DNA from 3 places in the Kribbella sp. NPDC000426 genome. Region 3 is predicted to be linked to each of the others. Evidence: riboswitches for the same ligand, from Rfam matches in the RefSeq annotation. Region 3 holds a riboswitch; each other region holds the start of a gene.
The links. A riboswitch is a leader RNA that binds a small molecule or an ion and turns the genes downstream of it on or off. The one in region 3 is predicted to bind ZMP and ZTP.
Positions count from the first base shown of each region.

Region 1: it holds a riboswitch for ZMP and ZTP, as region 3 does, so the genes downstream of both, ABT313_RS29895 (5-aminoimidazole-4-carboxamide ribonucleotide transformylase) here and ABT313_RS23255 (glycine hydroxymethyltransferase) in region 3, are expected to answer to the same signal.
Region 2: it holds a riboswitch for ZMP and ZTP, as region 3 does, so the genes downstream of both, ABT313_RS20330 (bifunctional 5,10-methylenetetrahydrofolate dehydrogenase/5,10-methenyltetrahydrofolate cyclohydrolase) here and ABT313_RS23255 (glycine hydroxymethyltransferase) in region 3, are expected to answer to the same signal.

Region 1 covers NZ_JBEPDK010000006.1:248,403-255,832, forward strand. The annotation lists gene ABT313_RS29870 (acetolactate synthase large subunit) at 1-514, opposite strand, end outside; gene ilvD (dihydroxy-acid dehydratase) at 800-2,467, opposite strand; gene ABT313_RS29880 (CHAP domain-containing protein) at 2,592-3,113, shown strand; gene ABT313_RS29885 (class I SAM-dependent methyltransferase) at 3,154-3,891, shown strand; gene ABT313_RS29890 (nuclear transport factor 2 family protein) at 3,910-4,281, shown strand; ZMP/ZTP riboswitch at 4,284-4,360, shown strand; gene ABT313_RS29895 (5-aminoimidazole-4-carboxamide ribonucleotide transformylase) at 4,362-5,288, shown strand; gene ABT313_RS29900 (phosphotransferase-like protein) at 5,278-5,811, opposite strand; gene ABT313_RS29905 (MMPL family transporter) at 5,890-7,430, opposite strand, start outside.
Region 2 covers NZ_JBEPDK010000004.1:231,568-238,997, forward strand. The annotation lists gene dop (depupylase/deamidase Dop) at 1-760, shown strand, start outside; gene ABT313_RS20300 (ubiquitin-like protein Pup) at 819-1,028, shown strand; gene prcB (proteasome subunit beta) at 1,037-1,879, shown strand; gene prcA (proteasome subunit alpha) at 1,920-2,780, shown strand; gene ABT313_RS20315 (NUDIX hydrolase) at 2,777-3,385, shown strand; gene ABT313_RS20320 (nitroreductase family deazaflavin-dependent oxidoreductase) at 3,408-3,824, shown strand; gene ABT313_RS20325 (glycoside hydrolase family 84 protein) at 3,858-5,606, shown strand; ZMP/ZTP riboswitch at 5,606-5,691, shown strand; gene ABT313_RS20330 (bifunctional 5,10-methylenetetrahydrofolate dehydrogenase/5,10-methenyltetrahydrofolate cyclohydrolase) at 5,711-6,553, shown strand; gene ABT313_RS20335 (phytanoyl-CoA dioxygenase family protein) at 6,550-7,392, opposite strand.
Region 3 covers NZ_JBEPDK010000004.1:826,535-833,964, forward strand. The annotation lists gene ABT313_RS23240 (peptidoglycan-binding protein) at 1-566, shown strand, start outside; gene ABT313_RS23245 (ABC transporter ATP-binding protein) at 563-1,267, shown strand; gene ABT313_RS23250 (ABC transporter permease) at 1,251-2,447, shown strand; ZMP/ZTP riboswitch at 2,490-2,572, shown strand; gene ABT313_RS23255 (glycine hydroxymethyltransferase) at 2,601-4,049, shown strand; gene ABT313_RS23260 (DHA2 family efflux MFS transporter permease subunit) at 4,042-5,589, opposite strand; gene ABT313_RS23265 (GbsR/MarR family transcriptional regulator) at 5,652-6,122, shown strand; gene ABT313_RS23270 (amidase) at 7,074-7,430, opposite strand, start outside.

The DNA.
Region 1 (7,430 bases), on a different contig from region 3:
CGCCGGTGGTCTGCATCGCGTCCTTGGTCACGTCGACCAGCACCGGGCCGGGCCGGCCGGTCGAGGCGATGTGGAATGCCTCCGCGATCGTGGTGGCGATCTCGCTCGGGTCGGTGACCAGGAAGTTGTGCTTGGTGATCGGCATCGTGATGCCGCGGATGTCCGCCTCCTGGAAGGCGTCCGTGCCGATCGCGGCACCGGCCACCTGACCGGTGATCGCGACCATCGGCACCGAGTCCATGTACGCGTCGGCGATCGGCGTCACCAGGTTGGTCGCGCCCGGGCCCGAGGTCGCCATACACACGCCGGTCTTGCCCGACGCGGCGGCGTACCCCTGGGCGGCGTGGCCGGCGCCCTGCTCGTGACGTACCAGGATGTGGCGGATCTGGGTCGAGTCGAGCATCGGGTCGTACGCCGGGAGGATCGCGCCACCCGGGATGCCGAAGACGGTGTCGACCCCGGCATGTTCCAGTGCGCGGATCAGAGCCTGTGCCCCGGTCAGCTGCTCACTCATGAGTGCCTTCCCTCAGTCCTGTCACGATGGTTGTACTTTTCGCGACCGATCCATCCTCGCTTGTGGCTGTCGACGCTGCGCTTCCGGGTCTCGGATAGTCGCATTGGCAACAAAAAACCCCTTCGGCCGGGTTGGCTGAAGGGGCGCGCTCGACTCGGTGGTCGCGTCAGTCGGCGCGCCGCACAAGTACGAGGAGAATCGATCGCATGTAGGCATTATTCGCCCGCGGACCGCGACCGGGTCAAGTTGGGCACCTCGGTGTCTCATATCCTGATACGGCCGTCCCTAGATGCAGACAGCTCCCTCCGACGCGGACCGGACCAGCCGGGTGTACTTCCCGAGCACGCCCTTGGTGATCGCCGGGGCGTTCGGGGTCCAGCCCTCCTTGCGGCGCTCGAGTTCCGCGGCGTCGACGTGCAGGTCGAGGGTGCGGTTCGCGACATCCAGGGTGATCCGGTCACCGTCGCGGACGAACGCGATCGGCCCGCCGTCGACGGCCTCGGGCGCGACGTGGCCGACGCAGAGCCCCGTCGTACCGCCGGAGAAGCGGCCGTCGGTGAGCAGCAGCACGTCCTTGCCGAGACCCGCGCCCTTGATCGCGCCGGTGACCGCGAGCATCTCGCGCATCCCCGGGCCGCCCTTCGGTCCTTCGTACCGGATCACGACGACATCGCCGGGGTTGAGATCCGGTACGGCGTCCATCGCGGCGCGCTCGCCGTCGAAGACCCGGGCGGTCCCTTCGAACACGTCGGAGTCGAAGCCGGCGCTCTTCACGACCGCGCCCTCGGGGGCGAGTGAGCCGTGCAGGATCGTGATGCCGCCGGTGTGGTGGATCGGCTTGTCGAGCGCGCGGATGATCGTGCCGTCGATGTCCGGCGGGGCGATGTCGGCGAGGTTCTCCGCCATCGTCTTGCCGGTCACGGACAGGCAGTCGCCGTGCAGCAGGCCGGCGTCGAGCAGCGCCCGCATCACGACCGGGATCCCGCCCACCCGGTCCACATCCGTCATGACGTACCTGCCGAACGGCTTCAGGTCGCCGAGGTGCGGGACCTTGGCGCCGACCCGGTTGAAGTCGGCCAGCGTCAGCTCGACCTCCGCCTCCCGGGCGATGGCCAGCAGGTGCAGGACAGCGTTGGTCGAACCGCCGAGAGCCATCACCACGGCGATCGCGTTCTCGAACGCTTCCTTGGTGAGGATCTGGCGGGCGGTGATGCCGTTGCGCAGCAGGCCGACAACGGCCTCTCCGGACTTGCGCGCATACCCGTCGCGACGACGGTCGACAGCCGGCGGAGCAGCTGAGCCCGGCAGCGACATACCGAGGGCTTCGGCGGACGCGGCCATCGTGTTCGCGGTGTACATGCCGCCACAGGCGCCTTCGCCCGGGCAGATCGCACGCTCGACCGCGTCGACCTCGTCGCGCGTGATCAGGCCGCGAACGCAGGCGCCGACCGCCTCGAACGCGTCGATGATCGTGACGTCCTTGTCGCCGAGCTTGCCTGGCATGATCGAACCGGCGTACAGGAACACGCTCGCCAGGTCGAGGCGCGCGGCGGCCATCAGCATGCCGGGCAGCGACTTGTCGCAGCCGGCCAGCAGCACCGAGCCGTCGAGCCGCTCGGCCTCCATCACGGTCTCGACCGAGTCCGCGATGATCTCCCGGCTGACCAGCGAGTAGTGCATACCGACGTGGCCCATCGAGATGCCGTCGGAGACGCTGATCGTGCCGAACTCGAGCGGATACCCGCCGGCCGCGTGGACGCCTTCCTTGACGGCCTTGGCGAGCCGGTCCAGGGACAGGTTGCACGGGGTGATCTCGTTCCAGCTGGAGGCGACCCCGACCTGCGGCTTGGCCCAGTCGTCGTCACCCATCCCGACCGCGCGGAGCATCCCGCGGCTGGCGGTGGCCTCCAGTCCGTCGGTCACTGTCCGGCTGCGGGGCTTCACATCGACCATGCGGCTCACTCTATGCCTTCGTAACTTAACAACGCTGTGATTGCATTGTGTTGTTAGTTAATTACATACTGACGTTGCTGGCCGCCTGGGGGAATGTGTCCCAACCATCGAACGGAGCAAGCTGATGCGCCCCACATTGCGACTCCTGCTGACCGCGGTTGTGCTGTCCCTGGTGGGTTCGCTGCCCCTGACCGCCACGGCGGCGGATACCCGGACGAAGATCGTGAACGCCGCCAACGGCGAGGTCGGGCAAGGCGAGACGCCGCCCGGCAGCAACTGCAATCCGTACGGCGCCTGCGAGTCCTGGTGCGCGCACTTCGCCACCTGGACCTGGCGCAAGGCCGGGAGCGACATCCCGAACTACGGCTTCACCGGTGATATCTACACCTGGGGCCAACGGAAGGGCCGCGCCCACTCCGGCAATACCGGCATGAAGCCCGGCGACATCGTGCTCTACGGCACCGGCCCGCAGAACACGAGCACCAGCCTGCACACCGGCGTGGTGGTTGCTACCGGCAACGGCAAGATCACCACGGTGGAAGGCAACTCGCACGACCAGGTCCAGAAGCTCGGCCCGTTCGACCCGAAACACGCGAAGAACGCCGGCCGCCCCGGCAACATCTACGGCTGGGTGTCCGCGGAATAGTCGAGTGCGATCCGGCCGCAATGTCTTTAGCATTCCGCGGGTGACCGACGATCCGTACGGCGACGAAGAACTGGTGGGGTTGTACGACCTCGACAACCCCGCCGGTGCGGACCACGCCTACTACCGTGCTCTGGCTGCCCGTGCTCGCAAAGTTCTGGACTTCGGTTGCGGCACGGGCCTGCTCACCCGCTCTCTCGTCGCGCCCGGCCGTGCGGTGATCGGCGTGGACCCGAGCCCCACGATGCTCGGGTACGCGCGCCGGCAGCCGGGCGCCGATGCGATCACCTGGATCGAAGGGGACTTCCGCGCCGTCGAGCAGACCGCCGACGCCGACCTCGTTGTCAGCACCGGCAACACGATCATGCACATCGGCAACCAGGCCGAGGTATTCACAGCACTCGCGGGCGCGTTAAGCCCAGGCGGCGTGATCAGCTTCGAGTCCCGCAACCCCGCGGCGCGCGCGTGGGAGCAGTGGACCCGCGAGTCGACGTACGGCGAACGCGACACACCCGTCGGGCACCTCGTCGAGTGGCTCGACCTGCTCGAAGTCGCCGACGGCCGGGTCGTGTTCGACGCCCACAACGTCTTCCCCGACGGCCACGACGCCGTCTACCGAAACACCCTCCACTTCCGCTCCCCCGAAGCCATCAGCACCGACCTGTCCGAGGCCGGCTTCACAGACATCACCGTGTCCGGCGGCTGGCACCAGGAACCGGTGACCGACGAGTCCCGCCTCCTCGTCTTCCACGCCACCAAACTTCCGGGCCACCAACCGTGACCGACCTACGCTGAGCCAGTGGACTTACTCGAGGCCTACATCGACGGCTGGCGACGGCACGACAACGCGGCCGTGCTCGACACCCTGACCGACGACTGCGTCGTGATCGAGTGCTACGGGCCGGTCTACCGCGGTAAGCCGCGGGTCGCGCAGTGGATGGACGCCTGGTTCGGTGCGGGCGGCACCGTCGACACGTGGGAGATCACGTCGCGCGCCGCGACCGGTGAGGTGCTGGTCGCCGAGTGGCACTTCGAGTGCACGTGGAAGGGCGATCCCGGTGCGTTCGACGGTGCGACGATCGCGCGGCTCGACCGGGGGCGCATCGCATACCTGCGCGAGTACGCCACCACGGCCCCGCTGTACGACTGGACCGGCGCGTGGCGGGACTAAGCTAGCCGTACCGCGACTGGCGAGGGTGGGGTACCACCGGGGAGCGAAGAGTAAGGCGTCGTCCGCCTGGGCGCCTCCGACTGACCTCGGAGGTCCTTGTGCGTTATGGGATGAATCCACACCAGGCGGCCCGGATGGCGCCGGTCGAGCGGGCGCCGTTCACGGTGGTTGCGGGCGAGCCGTCGTACATCAATGTGCTGGATGCGCTGACCGGTTGGCAGCTGGTGCGGAAGGCGGCGGCGACGTTCGGCGTGCCGGCGGCTGCGTCGTACAAGCATGTGTCGCCGGCCGGCGCGGCGCTCGGCGGGAGCGTGGTCGAGGCTTATACGCGGGCGCGGGACGCTGATCCGAAGTCGTCGTACGGCGATTTCGTGGCGGTCTCGCATCCGGTCGACGCGGAGCTGGCGGCGGTGTTGAAACGGGTCGTGTCGGACGGGATCATCGCGCCCGGGTACGACGAGGGCGTGGTCGAGCTCCTGGCCGCGAAGAAGCGCGGGACGTACCTGGTGCTGGAAGCGGATCCTGCCTTCGAGCCGCCGGCCGAGGAGGTGCGCGAGATCTACGGCCTGCGGTTGACGCAGGAGCGGGACGCGCTGCCGTTGACGCGCGAGCTGCTGGACGACTCCGTGCCGGACGACGCGGCCCAGGACCTGCTACTGGGGATGATCGTTGCCCGGTACACCCAATCCAACACCGTCGTGATGGTGAAGGACGGGATGGCGATCGGCATCGGCGCCGGGCAGCAGTCCCGGGTGGACTGCACGCGGCTGGCCGGCGCGAAGGCGCAGCTGTGGTGGTCGCGCCGGTCGGACGAGCCGCTGACCGGTGTCTCGATGGTGTCCGACGGCGCGCTCCCCTTCACCGACAACGTCGAGGAGGCGCATCGCCACGGCGTCACCCACATCGCCGAGCCGGGCGGCTCGATCCGCTCACCCGAGGTCGCCGCCGCCTGCGCCGACCTCGGGATCACCTGGTCGGCAACCGGAGTACGCCTGTTCAGGCACTGAGCAGGTAGTCGCCTGAGGCAACAGCTTTGCGGACCGCGGCGGCCGTGGCGGCGGGATCGAGTGTCGAGGTGTCGATCGCGTGCGACTCGAGTTCGCCGAGGTCCGCGAACACCCCGTGCATACCGGTGAGCGCATCCACATCCGTCAGCTCCACCCCGCCCCGTGCCTGACCTCGCCGCAGCGTGGTGTGCAGATCCGGCCGCAGGACGACGTACGACATCCGCCAGTCCCCCGCGACCGCGCGGAACGGGGCGAGGAACCACGGGCCGATGACGCCGTCCACCACCACGTCGTACCCGCCGTCGGCGTAGGCACCCACGGCGGCGACGATCACGTCCATGACCACTTCGTTCTGGTGCTGCGCCTCGGCCAGCCAGGGTGCGACGAAGCCGGTGCGGATCGCGCGGTAGAACTCGTCGGTCGTCACATGGACCGTCGGCCGCGGCGCATCGGTCGCCACGAGCCGGGCGACGGTGGTCTTGCCGGAGCCCGGCGGGCCGGTCAGCAGGAGGACGTTGCTCATAACGCCCGACGCTAACCAAACCCACCAGCAAACTGCAGTCTTTTCTTTTCCGGCGGTGTCAGCCGGTGTCAGCCGCTGTCAGCCGGTGACGTCGATCTTCTCGCGTTCCGGCTCCGGCGGTTCTTGCGGGGCGGGCGGCGGGCCGCCCTCGAGCTGGATGTCGGGAACGATCCGGTCGAGCCAGCGCGGCAGCCACCAGGCCCGGTCGCCGAGCAGCGTCATCACCGACGGCACCAGGATCATCCGGACCACGCTGGCGTCGATCAGCACGGCGACCGCCATCCCGACGGCCAGCATCTTCACCGTCGGGTCGTCGTCCAGCACGAAGCTCAGGAAGACCACGATCATGATCGCGGCCGCGGTGGTGATCACCCGGGCCGTCGCGCCGATCCCGATCGCCACCGCGCGATGACTGTCCTTCGTCGCGATCCACGCCTCGTGCACCCGGGACAGCAGGAACACCTCGTAGTCCATCGACAATCCGAACACGATCGCGAACATCAGCATCGGCACGAACGACGGGATCGGCACGTTCTCGTCGATCCCGACCAGCGACGATCCCCAGCCCCACTGGAAGACCGCCACGATCACGCCGTACGCCGCTCCGACCGACAGCAGGTTCAGCACCGCCGCCTTCACCCCGATCAGCAGCGAGCGGAACGCGACCGTGAGCAGCAGGAACGCGAGCAGGACCACAGCCCCGATCAGCCACAGCATCCGGCTACCGACCTTCTCGGTGAAGTCGACGTACCCGGCCGTGGTGCCGACGACGTACGTCGGTTCCTGCTGGCCGGACAGCACGTCGTCGCGGATCCGGTTGACCAGGTCCTCGGTCTCCTTCGACGACGGTGAGGTGGTCGGGATGACGTTGATGACGGCCGTCGTACCCGCGCTGTTCGTGTTCGGCGGCTGGACCGCCGCCACGCCGGGAGTCTTCTGCAACGTGGCCGAGAGCCCGCTCAGCAAGGTCTGCTTGTCACCCGAGGACGGCAGCTGTACGACGACCGTCAGCGGCCCGTTGGCGCCCGGTCCGAACCCGGTGGCGACCAGGTCGTACGCCTTCCGGCTGGAGTCGCCGGCCGGGTCGGTGCCGGCGTCGAGCTGGCCGAGGTTCATCGACAGCAGCGGGATCGCGAGGATGAGGAGCACCAGGGTCGCGGCGATGCCGTACGGCCAGGGCCGGTCGCTCACCTTGCGGCCCCACCGCGCGAACGCGCTCTGCTCGTGCTTGGCGTCGCGGCGTTCGCGTTCCTCCGCGCGGTGCTCGGCGATCGCGGCGTCGTCGCCCAGCCCGGCCTCGAGCTCGCGCTCCTCGGCGAGGTGATGGCGGTCCTTGCGGTTGAGCACAGTGAACTTCGCCAGACCGAGCAGCGCCGGAATCAGCGTCAGCGCGGCCAGCACCGTCACCGCAACCACGATCGCCGACGACAGACCGAGCGCGCCGACGAACGGTACGCCGGACACGTACAACCCGAGGATCGCGATCACGACGGTGCCACCGGCAACCAAGATCGCAGCGCCCGACGTGGACTCGGCCCGGCCCGCCGACTCGACGACGCCCATGCCGTCGTCGAGCTGTTCTCGGTGCCGCGAGACCAGGAACAGGCCGTAGTCGATCG
Region 2 (7,430 bases), 590 kb from region 3:
GACGTACCTGAAGGTCGGGACGACGTCGCTCGTGCTGGCGATGATCGAGGACGGCTGGCTCACCGACGACCTGGGCGTCGACCGCCCGGTGTCCGCGCTGCACGAGGTCAGCCACGACCCGTCCTGCACGCATCTGCTCACGCTGAAGGACGGCCGCAAGATCACCGCCGTCCAGCTCCAGGCGGAGTATCTGGAGCAGGCCCGCAAGTACGTCGAGGACAAGTACGGCGACGACGCGGACCGGCAGACCAAGGACGTGCTGCACCGGTGGGAGCAGATCCTCGACCAGCTCGCGATCGACCCGATGAAGCTGTCCGACCAGCTCGACTGGGTCGCGAAGTACAAACTGCTCCAGCAGTACCGCGACCGTGACGGCCTGGAGTGGGACGACCCGAAGCTGCACCTGATCGACCTGCAGTACGCCGATCTGCGCCCGGACAAGGGCCTGTATTACAGGTTGGTGAAATCCAACCGGATGCAGCGGATCGTCACCGACGAGGAGATCCGGATGGCGGTCGCGCACCCGCCGACCGACACCCGGGCCTACTTCCGCGGCCGCTGCATGCAGCAGTACGCGCCGCAGGTCGCGGCCGCCTCCTGGGACTCGGTGATCTTCGATCTGCCCGGTAAGGAGTCACTGCAGCGAATCCCGACCCTGGACCCGCTGCGGGGGACGAAAGCGCACGTCGGAGCACTTCTTGACCAATGCGACACCGCCAGTGACCTGGTTCGCACCATTACTGGGGGCGCTGCCGGGTAGGGTCGCTATAGAGAGATCGGTTGGGCGGTCTCTCCAGCGGTTCTAGGAGGTGTGTGCCATGGCGAAAGACGGCGGGCAGCAGCACAAGCAGCCCAAGCGTTCGTCGACCGAGGAAGAGGTCGACCAGGTCGAGGCGTCGGAGGACGTCCAGGAGCGCAAAGAGCGACTCGACGAGGACGTCGACTCGATCCTGGACGAGATCGACGAGGTGCTCGAGGAGAACGCCGAGGAGTTCGTCCGCGGATTCGTGCAAAAGGGTGGGGAGTGAACCGCTCGATGACTTCTGATGCCTCCGGCCGGTTGCCGGAAGCCTTCCTGACCCCAGGTGGCTCGTCGTTCATGGACTTCCTGGCCGGGCACGCGCCCGACCTGTTGCCGGGACGACGGGCCCTGGGTTCGGGTGACCTGTCCAGCGAAGTCCCGCACGGTACGACGATCGTGGCGGCCACCTTCCCCGGTGGCGTGATCATGGCCGGCGACCGGCGGGCCACGATGGGCAACATCATCGCCCAGCGTGACATCGAGAAGGTGTTCCCGGCCGACGAGTACTCGGCGGTCGCGTTCGCCGGCTCGGCCGGTTTCGGGATCGAGATGGTCCGGTTGTTCCAGGTCGAGCTCGAGCACTACGAGAAGCTCGAGGGCGCGACGCTCAGCCTCGACGGCAAGGCGAACCGGCTCAGCGCGCTGATCCGCGGCAACCTGCCGATGGCGATGCAGGGCCTGACCGTGGTGCCGCTGTTCGCGGGGTACGACCACGACATCAAGGGCGGCCGGATCTTCTCCTACGACCCGACCGGCGGGCGGTACGAGGAGACCCACTTCTACAGTGTCGGCTCGGGCTCGCTGTTCGCCCGCGGCGCGCTGAAGAAGCTGTACCGCGAGGACCTGTCCGAGACCGACTGCGTGACGGTGATGATCCAGTCGCTGATCGACGCGGCCGACGACGACTCGGCGACCGGCGGACCGGACATGCTCCGGCGGATCTTCCCGGTGGTCGGCGTGGTCACCGCGGACGGTTACCGGCGGCTGCCCGAGGACGAGGTGGCGGCGCTCGTCGACGCGGCCTGGAGCCAACGGCACCAGCGTCCCGACGGCCCGGCCGCGACGTCCCTGACCTGATGCTGTTGCCCGTCTCCCCGATCGAACTGACAGAGGACTCATGAGCGTTCCCTTCTACGTCTCGCCCGAGCAGCTGATGCGGGACCGGGCGGACTTCGCCCGGAAAGGCATCGCCAAGGGCCGCAGCGCGATCGCGCTGCAATATGCCGACGGCATCCTGTTCGTGGCCGAGAACCGCTCGCCCGCGCTGCACAAGGTGGCCGAGATCTACGACCGGATGGCGTTCGCCGCCGTCGGCCGGTACAACGAGTTCGAGAACCTGCGGATCGCCGGCGTGCGGCTGGCCGACATGCGCGGGTACTCCTACGACCGGCGTGACGTGACCGGCCGGGCGCTGGCCAACGCGTACGCGCAGACGCTCGGCGCGATCTTCTCCTCCGGCGGCGAGAAGCCGCTCGAGGTCGAGATCCTGGTCGCCGAGATCGGCAACACCCCGGCCGAGGACCAGGTCTACCGGCTCACCTACGACGGCTCGATCGCCGACGTGCAGGGGTACGCCGTGATGGGCGGCCCGGCCGACCAGGTCGCGGACTACATCGGCGAGCACTACTCCGAGGGCATCTCGCTCGCGGGTGCGCTCCGGCTCGCGGTCGATGCCCTCGGCCACGACGGCACCGAGGTCCGGCAGCTGACCCCGGACCAGCTCGAGGTCGCGGTCCTGGACCGGACCCGGAGCCAGGTGCGCAAGTTCAAGCGGATCTCCGAGGAGACGCTGGCCGGCATCCTGTCCGAGTCCAGCCCCGCCGAGGAGGCCACCGAGCCTGCGGGCGATGGCGACGGGGGCAAGACGGACGACGCCGCAGAGCCCGGTGCGTCGGCCGAGGACGCCCCGGTCGCCCCGCCGGCGGATGATGCACCGATCGCGCCGCCGGAAGATCCCGACGACAACCGTCCCCTGTGACGGATCAGCGCGAGACCTCAGCCGTCACCGACAACGTGGCGGCTGAGTCGTCTCGGCCCGGCGACCCGGTTCCGTGGCAGCTGCTGGGGGAGGAGCCGGGCTTCAAGCGCTTCTTGACCGTCCGGCTGCGGCGCTACCGGATGCCCGACGGCCGCGAGGTCGAGTGGGACGTGATGGGTCCCGAGGCAGGTATCACGTCCGGGATCACCGTGCTGCCGCTGACGCCCGACGGCCGGATCGTCACGATCCGGATGTTCCGGGCCGGCCCGGACGCCGTCGTCACGAACCTGCCGGGCGGCTTGGTGGAGCCCGGCGAGGAGGTGGCCGTCGCCGGCGCCCGGGAGCTCGAGGAGGAGACCGGCTACACCTGCGAGACGCTCGACGTCGTCGGCTGGCAGTGGTCCGGCGCGTCCTCGACGTTCCGCAAGTACGTCGCGATCGCGCGCGGCTGCCGCCCGGACGGCAAACAACAGCTCGACGAGGCCGAGGACTGCGTCCCGGTCGAGCTGAGCGTCGACGCGTTCCGTGCCGAACTGCGTACTCCGGGTGCGATGACCGGAATCGATGCGGCCTATCTCGCGTTGGACCACGCAGGACTTCTTTGAGCCAACTGCGGAGGTACCCGATATGAGCAACGCGGACATCATCACCGAGTTCCGGGACAATGACGGCAGGGTCGGCGGCAACTTCGAAGGCGCGCCGATGGTGCTGTTGCACCACCGCGGCCGCCGGAGCGGCGAGGAGTACATCGCCCCGACGATGTACCTGGCCGACGAGAACGACCCGGCCGTCATCTACGTGTTCGCCAGCAAGGGCGGCGCTCCCACGAACCCGGACTGGTACCGCAACCTGGTCGCCGCCGGCGAGAGCGTTGTCGAGGTCGGCACCGAGACGTACAAGGTGACTGTGGGCGAGCTGACCGGCGACGAGCGCAACCGGATCTACGCCGAGCAAGCGCGGCGCTACCCGGGCTTCGGAGAGTACGAGATCCGCACGGCCGGCATCCGCACGATCCCGGTCCTGAAGCTCACCCGCGCGTCTTGACGAGCAGGCCTGCGCGCTGAGTGGATAGGGGCTGTGACCCCTGAGCCTCAGCAGACCAGCACTCGCCCGGACGGGTTCGACCTCGGTGACACGGTCGGCGTGGTCCACGGCCCGACCACGGACCCTGACGCCGAACGGATCGTCCGCGAAACCCTGACCCGGGCCGGCGTGACCACGATCGTCGACGGCGAGGCCGTGGTGACGGTCCACATCGGCGGCACCGCTCTCGATGTCGAGCCCGCCGCCGGTCTGCCGGCCGAGGGGTACGTCGTTGCCGTCGGCGACCACCGCGTCGTCCTCGACGGCGTCGACACCCGCGGCACGTACTACGCGGCGCTGACTCTCGACCAGCTTGTCCAGGGCAACCATCTCGACGGCGTCGAGATCCGCGACTGGCCGACGTTGCCGTACCGCGGCTCGATCGAAGGCTTCTACGGCACTCCGTGGTCGCACGCGGACCGCCTCGACCACCTGGACTACCTCGGCGCGCACAAGATGAACACGTATCAGTACGCGCCCAAGGACGACGTCTACCACCGCGAGCAGTGGCGCGACCCGTACCCGGCCGACAAGCTGGCCGAGCTCGGCGAGCTGATCGAGCGGGCCCGGCGCAACAAGGTCGACCTCACCTTCGCGCTCTCGCCCGGTCTGTCGATCGCGTACACCTCCGACGAGGACTTCCAGGCGCTGATCGCGAAGTTCGAGGCGCTGTACGCGCTCGGCGTCCGGGTGTTCAACGTCCCGCTCGACGACATCGAGTACGAGAAGTGGCACTCCGACGAGGACGCCGCGAAGTACGGCACGGGCGGCGGCGCGGCCGGTGCGGCGCAGGCGGACCTGTGCAACCGCGTCCAGCGCGAATGGATCGCGACCAAGCAGGATGTTGCCCCGCTGCAGATGGTCCCGACCGAGTACTACGACGTCGAGGAGACGCCGTACAAGCAGGCGCTGCGTGAGCGGCTCGACCCGGCCGTGATCGTGCACTGGACCGGTACGGCGGTCGTCCCGGAGCGGATCACGACCGCACAAGCAGCTGCGGCGAAGGCGGTGTTCGGGCACGACATCCTGATCTGGGACAACTACCCGGTCAACGACTATGCCCATGGCCGGATCCTGCTCGCGCCGTACACGGGCCGCGAGCCCGGCCTCGCCGAGCACGTCGTCGGCGTGATCTCGAACCCGATGAACCAGGCCGCGGCCAGCAAGCTCGCCCTGTACTCGTTCGCCGAGTTCGGCTGGAAGCCCGCGACTTACGACGCCGACGCGTCCTGGCGTCGCGCGATCGCCGAGCGTGCCGGGGGAGACGTGGCCACGATTGCGGCGCTGGAGGTGTTCGCGGACCTCACGACGTACGACGGGAAGCTGCATCTGACCAATGCGCCGGTGCTGGCCTCGAAGCTCGCGGCCTTCAAGGCGACCTGGGACGGCGGCGACCTGGCCGGCGCGATCGCCGACCTGGAGCCGTACCTCGAAGCGATCGAGAACGCGTCTGCGCAGATCCGCAGCGGCGTGATCGACCCGGAGTTCGAGGCCGAGACCGACTCCTGGCTGGACGCCTCGTTCTACTGGGGCGGAGCCCTGCGGCAGGCGTTGCGCGTGTTCGAGGCGCAGGCGGAGGGCAACGAGTCGGACGTCGCGACGGCCCGGGACGAGATCGAGCACCTGATCACGCAGGCGAACGAGATCCGCGATGTCCGCCTGCCGCACAGCAAGGTGCCGCTCCGGATCGCCGACGGGGTGGCCGACAGGTTCGTTCGCGAGGCGGGCGGGCCGGTATCCTGAGGGCGGACCGCGACTGGCGCTGAGGTGGACGACCACCGGGGAACGGTCTGCCATCCGGCTTTCGCCGCGCGCCTGGGCACCCTTTGAGGACGAGGAGTGCGCAGATGACTGCCGAGTTGATGATCGGGACCGACCTCGCCGCCGAGATGGTGGCCAAGGCGGCGGAACGTGCTGCCGCGGTGCAGGAACGGTACGGCGTGCAGCCGTGCCTGGCGACCGTGCTCGTGGGCGACGACCCGGCGTCCGCGACGTACGTGCGGATGAAGCAGAACCGGTCGAAGAAGGCCGGGATCGCGTCCCGGAGCGTCGTCCTGTCGGCCGACACGACCACCGACGAGCTGGTCGCGGAGATCCGGAAGCTGTCCGAGGACCCGGAGGTGCACGGGATCCTGCTGCAGCACCCGGTGCCGGCGCAGATCGACGAGCGGGCCGCGTTCGAGGCGATCGACCCCGGCAAGGACGTCGACGGTGTGACCATGCTGTCGTTCGCGGCGATGGCCTTCGGTGATCCCGGGTTCCGGTCGGCCACACCCGGCGGGATCATGCGGCTGCTCGCGGCGTACGACGTACCGCTCGAGGGCGCGCACGCGGTCGTGATCGGCCGCAGCCCGATCCTCGGCAAGCCGGCCGGGATGTTGCTGCTGGCATCGAACGCGACGGTGACCTACGCGCACTCGCGGACCCGGGACCTGCCCGAGCTGGTCCGGACCGCGGACGTGGTGATCGCCGCGGTCGGCAAGGCCAACTTCGTCCGCGGTGACTGGCTGAAGCCGGGCGCGGTCGTGGTCGATGCCGGGTACAACGAGGGCAACGTCGGCGACGTGCACTTCGGGGAAGCGGCTGAGGTGGCTCGCCTGATCACGCCGGTCCCGGGCGGCGTCGGGCCGATGACGATCGCGCTCCTGCTCGAGCAGACGGTCGACGCCGCCGAGGCGCAGCTGGGTTAGCGGTCGCAGCCGCCGTCCTTGTCCGGGCGGGAGTGCGGCCGGGCGACGTCGTCGATGCCCTTGTAGGCGTACGGATCGGTCCCGGCGACCATCACGATGTCGCGGTAGTCGTGCTTGCCGACGTGTACGCCGGCCGGCACGGTCTGCCAGGGGAGCAGCGACTCGGCGCTCATGTAGTGGTTCGCGAGCGCCCGGCGGAGCCCGTGCCGGCCGGTGTTCGGCAGTGATCGGTGCAGTAGGTACCCGTTGAAGATCACTGCCGATCCGGCCGGTACTTCGACCGGGACGGCGTCGTCGTCGGAGTACGGGAAGTCGAACGCTTCGACCGTACAGTCGAAGCGGAGGTCGTCCTGCTCGCGATCGGGATAGAGGACACCACGGCGGTGCGAGCCCGGCAGCACCCACAGGCAGCCGTTCTCCACGGTGGCGTCGTCGAGCGCGATCCACGCGGCGGTCAGCGAGCGGTCCCTGGTCGGGATGAAGAACTCGTCCTGATGCCAGGCCTGCCCGGGCTTGCCTTCGGGCTTGATGAACAACATCGACTGCATCGCCTTGACGTTGGGCCCGATCACAGCGGTCAGGGTCTCGACCACGCGCGGCGCATGCAGTGCCGCCCGGGCAGCGTCGGATGCCTTGTGCGGATGGTGAATGCACAGGTGCCTGCGCAGTACATCCTCAGCGGGCTCGGTCGCCGGAGCGCGGCCGACGGTGCGGCACAGCTGCTCGGCCGCGGTGTGCAGCTCGGTCACCTCGTCGCGCGAGATGGCCTGATCGAGGACGACGAAGCCGTCCCGGTCGAAGGCCTCGACCAGCTCATCGGTGATCTCGGTGAAGTGCATCCAGCAACCGTCGCAGAGCACGCAGGACCGGCCAATGT
Region 3 (7,430 bases):
TCGGCCAGCTCGTGTTCGCCGCCGTTCCGCTCCGGGTGAGCGCCGTCCAGGCCAACCTGGGAGCGCCGGTCCAACCAGGTATGCCGTTGCTGTCGGCAACGTCACCGGTACTGCTCGTCGAAGTACCGGTTCCGGTCGACCAGGCCTACCTCCTGCACCGTGGCGCATCGGTGACCGTGACGCTGCCCGATGCGGTGACCAGGGCACCGGGCACCGTCAGCGCGGTGGACCGCGTCGCGACGCTGCCGGAGTCCGACGCGCCGGACTCCCGCAACGGCGGGCCGCAGACCGCGGTGGTCAACGCCACGGTCCGGCTGGAGCGACCGTCGCTCGCGGCGGCGTACAGCTCGGCACCGGTTCAGGTCGCGATCACGCTCGACGAGGTGAAGGACGCGCTCGCAGTGCCGATCACGGCGTTGCTGGCCCGGCCGGACGGAGGTTTCGCGGTCACCGTGGTGAACCGCGGCGATGTCGCGGTGCAGTGCGGGGTCTCGACGGACACGATGGTGCAGGTGGCCGGCGCTGGAATCACCGCCGGCACCCAGGTCGTGGTGGCGGCCTCATGACGTCCGCACTGGAGCTGATCGGAGTCACCAAGACGTACGCCGGCAACCCCGAGACGACCGCGCTGCGCGATCTCACGCTCCGGGTGGATCCCGGCGAGCTCGTTGCCGTGGTCGGACCGTCCGGATCGGGAAAGAGCACCCTGCTGCAGATCGCCGGGACGTTGGAACGGCCGACCACCGGAGCGGTCCACATCGCCGGCTCGGACACCCGCCGGCTCTCGGACACTGCGCTGGCCGGATTCCGTGCACGGCACCTCGGCTTCGTGTTCCAGCAGTTCTTCCTGCTCCCCCATCGCGACGTGCTCGCGAACATCGCGCATGCGCTGCTCTACCGCTCGATGACCGCCCGCAGCCGCCGGGCGGCCGCCGCGGAGGCCTGTGAGCGCGTCGGCCTCGGTGACCGCCGGCACCATCTGCCAGGCCAGCTCTCGGGCGGCGAGTGCCAACGCGTCGCGATCGCCCGCGCTCTGGTCGGGTCTCCGACCCTCATCCTGGCCGATGAGCCGACCGGCAACCTCGACAGCGCGACCGGTGGTCAGATCCTCGGCCTGCTCCGCGAGCTCAACTCGGCCGGCACCACGCTGATCGTCATCACTCACGACCGCGAGGTTGCCGCGGCCGCGCAGCGCCAGGTCGAGCTGCGCGACGGCGTACTCCGTCGCGACAGCGCCCAGGGGGTGCGTCATGTCTCGCACTCTTGATCTCGTCGGTGAGGCTGTCCGCGGTCTGCGGGCCCGGCCGCTACGCAGTGCCTTGTGCGCCGGTGGCATCGCTCTCGGTATGGCGGCGATGGTCGCCGTTGTGGCGATCCCCGCAACGACTCGGCAGGCTTTGCTCAACCAGCTCGGTCAGGACGGGAACCTGCTGACAGTCAGCTCGGGTAACACCATCGACAACCAGCCGGCGCCGCTGCCCTCCCAGTCGCCTGCGATGCTCCGGCGCATCCCGGGTGTGCAGCAGCTGTCACCTGTCGCGTATCAGTCCGGCTGGATCGCCCGGCGTACCCCATTCGTACCGGTGGCCGACACGAACGGGCTTGCGGTGATCGCCGTCTCGGCGGACCTGACCGCCACCCTCGACCTGCACGTGACGCATGGCGCCTTCCTCGACGCGGCCACCAGCCGCTACCCGGCCGTCGTACTCGGCTCCGGCGCGGCCCGAGCGCTCGGAATGAGCACGGCCGGACCGAACCGGCTGGTCACGCTGAGTACGGCGGATGGGCGCCGTACTGTCGTCGCGACCGTTCTCGGCATCCTGGCCGACGCACCGCTCGCGCCGGAACTCGACAGCGCCGTGCTGATCGGTGACCGCGCCGCACACACCAGGCTCGACGCTGGCGGCGGCCCGAGCCGCATCTACCTGCGTGCCGATCCGGACAAGGTCGGGCCGGTGCATGCGCTGCTCGCGGCGACCACCTCGCCCGAGGACCCCGGTGCCGTGCAGGTCGGCCGCCCGTCCGACCTCCTGGCCGCTCGCCTCACGGCACAGAACGCCTTGAACGATCTCGCCTTCGGTCTCGGCGCGGTGGCTCTACTCGTCGGTGGTGTCGGGGTGGCGAACGCCATGGTGGTGTCGGTGCTCGAGCGGCGATCGGAGATCGGTCTGCGCCGCGCGCTGGGCGCCGGCCGGGGCTTCGTAGGCGGTCTGATCCTGATCGAGTCCACGCTGCTCTGCCTGTCCGGAGCACTGGCAGGAGGCATCGCCGGGCTGGCGGTCACGTGGGTCGCCGCGATGAGCCAGGCCGTCGCCGTACAGGTCCCGCTGCTGCCAGTGGGACTCGGACTGGCAGCCTCTGTGCTGGTCGGGCTGATCGCAGGCCTGTACCCGGCGCTGCGAGCGGCCCAACTGGCTCCGGCGGCGGCTCTGCGGATCGCAGGTTGACCCGTGTACCGCGCACACCAGGGGTGCCCGCACACGCTAGGGTGAGGGCGTCGCGACTGGCGCGCTGAAGGTGGAGAACCACCGGGGAGCGAAACCCGTCGGCACCGTGCGCCTGGGTGCCTTCGACCCACTGCAACCGCAGGAGAGACAACGATGACTCAACCCTTCGATGCGGCCGCGGCGTCGGCCGCGTACAACAACGCGCTGCAGGTGATTGCCGCGGTCGAACCGACGATCGCCGGCGCGATCAAGGCCGAGCTGGCCGACCAGCGGTCCTCGCTGAAGCTGATCGCGAGCGAGAACTACGCCTCCCCCGCCACGCTCCTCACGATGGGCAACTGGCTCTCGGACAAGTACGCCGAGGGCACGATCGGGCACCGCTTCTACGCCGGCTGCCAGAACGTCGACACGGTCGAGCAGACCGCCGCGGACCACGCGCGGGCGCTGTTCGACGCGCCGCACGCGTACGTCCAGCCGCACTCCGGCATCGACGCGAACCTGGTCGCCTTCTGGGCGATCCTCGCGCAGCGGATCGAGTCCCCGGCGCTCGCCGAGGCCGGCGCGAAGCACGTCAACGACCTGTCCGAGGACGACTGGACCAAGCTCCGCAAGGCGCTCGGCGACCAGAAGATGCTCGGTATGTCGCTGGACGCCGGCGGTCACCTGACCCACGGCTTCCGGCCGAACATTTCCGGCAAGATGTTCAACCAGCATTCCTACGGCACCGACCCGGAGACCGGCCTGCTCGACTACGACGAGGTCGCCCGCAAGGCGCGTGAGTTCAAGCCGCTGATCCTGATCGCCGGCTACTCGGCGTACCCGCGCAAGGTGAACTTCGCCAAGATGCGCGAGATCGCCGACGAGGTCGGCGCGACGCTGATGGTCGACATGGCGCACTTCGCCGGCCTGGTCGCGGGCAAGGTCTTCACCGGCGACTTCGATCCGGTCCCGCACGCCCACGTCACCACGACCACGACCCACAAGTCGCTGCGCGGTCCGCGCGGCGGCATGGTGCTGTGCCAGCCGGAGTACGCCGAGTCCGTCGACCGCGGCTGCCCGATGGTGCTGGGCGGGCCGCTCAGCCAGACGATGGCCGCGAAGGCCGTCGCGCTGGCCGAGGCACGTCAGCCGTCGTTCCAGGAGTACGCGCAGGCGGTCGCGGACAACGCCGTCGTCCTGGCCGAGGGCCTGATGAAGCGCGGCGTGAAGCTCGTGACGGACGGCACCGAGAACCACCTGGTGCTGCTCGACGTCTCGTCGTACGGCATCACCGGCCGGCAGGCCGAGTCCGCGCTGCTCGACGCGGGCATCGTCACCAACCGCAACGCCGTACCGCGCGACCCGAACGGCGCCTGGTACACCTCGGGCGTCCGGATCGGTACGCCGGCCCTCACCACGCGCGGGTTCGGCGCCGACGAGTTCGACCGGGTCGCCGAGCTGATCGTGGACGTGCTGTCCGCGACCACCCCGACGACCACGTCCGCGGGCGCCCCCTCGAAGGCGAAGTACGTCCTCGCCGACGGCGTCGCCGACAAGACCCGCGCCGCCTCGGCCGAGATCCTCGACAAGCACCCGCTGTACCCGGGCCTCGAGCTCAACTGATCACCGGCTGCCCGTCCTCCCGGGGGCGGGCAGCCTGCTTCTTCGGCATCAGTACTGCGGCGAGCACGGCACCGGCGATCGCGATGCCGGTCGACACCCACATCGTGGTGTTCAGGCTGGTCATGAAGGCGTCGCGGACGTTGGCGAGCAGGTCCGGGGAGCCGGCCTGGGCGGCGACGGCGAGTCCGCCGCCCAGGCTCTTCTCGGCCGCTTCAGCGACCTGCGCGGGCAGGCCGGTGGTGTCGATGTTGTGGCGGTAGACGGAGTTGAGAACGGTCCCGAGTACGGCGACGCCGACCGTGCCGCCGACCTGACGGAACGCCTGCAGCAGTCCTGATCCCGTCCCGGCCCGCTCCGGATCGAGTACGCCGAGCGCCGCGTTCATTGCCTGCGGCATCGAACACCCGAGCCCGAAGCCGACCACCACGAACCAGATCGCCGTGTACCCGTACCCGGTGCCGAGATCGGTGAAGGCGCCGAGCGCGAACCCGGCCGCCATCACCACGAACCCGGTCATCACCACCAGCCGGGTGCCGACCTTCGACTCGACCGGAGACGCCAGCTTCGCGCCGATCGTCATCCCGCCGATGAACGGCAGCAGCTTCAGTCCGGTGTGCAACGCATCCGATCCGTTGATGCCCTGGAAGTACTGCGGCATCGTGAACAGCAACCCGAAGATCGCGAACACCGACACCGTCAGCAGTACGGCGCCGCCGGTGAACACCCGCTCGCCGAACAGCCGGAGCTCGATCAACGGCTCACGGTTACGCCGCTGCCAGACGAGGAACCCGGCGATCAGTACGACGGCCAGCCCGAGGAACACGATCGTGACGGCGTCGGACCAGGACGATTCGCCGGCTTTGGTCACGCCGTACACGAGGGCCGCGAGACCGGTGCTCGACAGCACGATGCCGAGCCAGTCGATCGCCGGCCGGTTCGAGCTGCGTGTCTCCGGGACGAGCAGCGTGACCGCGAGCGCCGCGACGAAGGCGATCGGCACGTTCATCAGGAAGATCCACTGCCAGCCGGCGTGATCGAGCAGCAGGCCGCCGACGATCGGGCCGAGCGGCATACCGATGCTGTTGGCAACGACGAAGAACCCGATCGCCTTCTTCCGGTCCTCCTCGGTGCGGAACAGCACGGTGATCAGCGACAGCGCGACCGGGACGATCATCGCCGCCCCGATCCCGAGGAACGCGCGGGCCGCGATCAGCTGGCCGGCCGAGTCGGACAGCGCACAGGCCAGCGACGCCAGGCCGAACAAGGTGAGCGCGATCGCGATGATCTTGCGCCGCCCGTACCGGTCACCGAGCAGACCGGCCGGCAGCAGGAGCGCCGCGAGGACGAGGTTGTAGCTGTTCGCCATCCATTGCAGCTGGCTGGTCGACGCGTCCAGGTCCTTCGCGAGCGTCGGCAGCGCGACATTGAGCACGGTCGTGTCGAGGCCGAGCACGAGGACGGCGAGACACAAAGCGATGAGTACGCCGAAGCGGCGGCCGCCGGTAAGCGTCGGCGCCCCGGTGTCGATGGTCGAGGTCATGGATTCAAATTATCAGAATTTTGTGATAGTTGCGATAGATCAGATTACTGTAAGCTTCAACCATGGCGGAGGAACCGAGCCCGGAGGCCGTGAGTCAGTTCGTCGAGCGGTTCGCGGGCGTGCTGGCGAACAGCGGCGTACCGACGATGTCGGCCCGGGTGATGGGCGCGATGCTGGTCAGTCCGACCGGCACGATGACGGCGGCCGAGCTGGCCGAGTCGTTGAAGATCAGCCAGCCGGCGGTGTCCGGCGCCGTCCGGCAGTTGTTGCAGGTGTCGTTCATCTCGCGCGAGCGGCTGCCCGGGTCGCGCAAGGACCATTACCGGATCCGGGAGGATGTCTTCGCCGCGATCCTCGAGCGCCGCAACCTCGCACTGAGCGAATGGGAGGCGACCAGCCGCTCCGGCGCCGGCCTCTTCCCCGCCGACTCCCCTGTCGCCCGCCGACTGACCGAGGCCGCGGACTTCTTCGCGTTCATCCACACCGACATGGAACAGATGATCAAGAACTGGCGCGCGGACCATCCCGGATGAGCCGGCACCTCGTCGGTACCGCGTGGCTGGACAGCGACGAGCGAACCCGCTGGGAGACGCGCATCATGCGCCGCCGCGTCCCGCTGTACCGGGTGGGAATCGCCGCGCTACGTGCACTCAACACACTGACCGGCGGCGCGGACCGCCCGTCGCTGAAGGTCACCCAGTGGGGGCGGATCGGGCCGCACGGCGAGACGTTCGTGATGGACAAGCTCGAGACGATGACCGGGCGGACCGATCATCCCGTCACGTCACGGTCCGAACTGCGGGCGCGGACCTCGTTCGCAGCCAGGCTGGCGCGGGCGATCTCGGCGGACGAGTGGCCGCAGATCATCGCGGAGTACGAACGACGCCGGCGGGGCGAGCGTCCGCAGTACCGGTACGTCGGGCATCGGCCGCTCAACGCCGAGTCGCACGCGCTGATGGACGAAGCGTGGGTGCGGGGTGAGCTGCCGACGGATCAGTTCCGGGCCTGGAACGTGCTGAAGTTCGAGGACGAGGGCGCCTTCTACAGCGAGTTCTTCACCGACGGAGATGCGCGGGGGTACGCCGATGGCGAGACGAACGCCGGCTTCCGGCTGGGCCGGATCATGTTCGACGTCAGCTGGCGCGAGAAGGCGTCGCTCGCCGGCGAGCAACACGTCCTCCGCCGCAGCCGAATCCTCCGCGCGAAGGAGCTCGTCAAGTTCTTCCGCACCGAGCTCAACGAGGCCCTGCGGCCACCGGCCCCGGCCGCCGCGCCGACGACCGCCGTACGCGAGGAGGTCTATACGCCGCCGGTCGTCGCCGCGATGTCCGACTTCACCAAGCCGGAGCCGCTGCGCTCCCCGACAGCCCGCGGCGAAACCAGGCCGGACCGCAAGCAGGCCTCGGCTGTCGACCTCGCCAGCACCGTGGCGAAGGCGCTCTCGCCGCCAGGTGCCGACGTCTCGGCGAAGGCTCACCCGCTGGTCAGCGGACCGGCGGCAGAGGCAGGTCGACCAGAAGTAGGCGAGCCACCGCGAGTGCAACCTCGTCCGCCCCGTGCGGCGCAACAACCTGCGCGCCCACCGGTAGTCCCTCCGACCTTCCGACCGGGACACTCACCGCGGGATGGCCGGTCACGTTGAACACCCAGCACGGATCGCCGGTCACGATGCTCTCCTCGTGCTGATCGTAGCCGTGGGCAACAGTCAGCGTTGTCGGCGTGACCAGCGCATCCACCTCGCTGAACAGATCGGCGAGCGCCGTGTTGTTGAAGTCCCGCACCGCTCGCGCCCGCCGCGCCGCCGCCTCCTCCGCCCCACGACCGTTGTCGAGATCGGACAA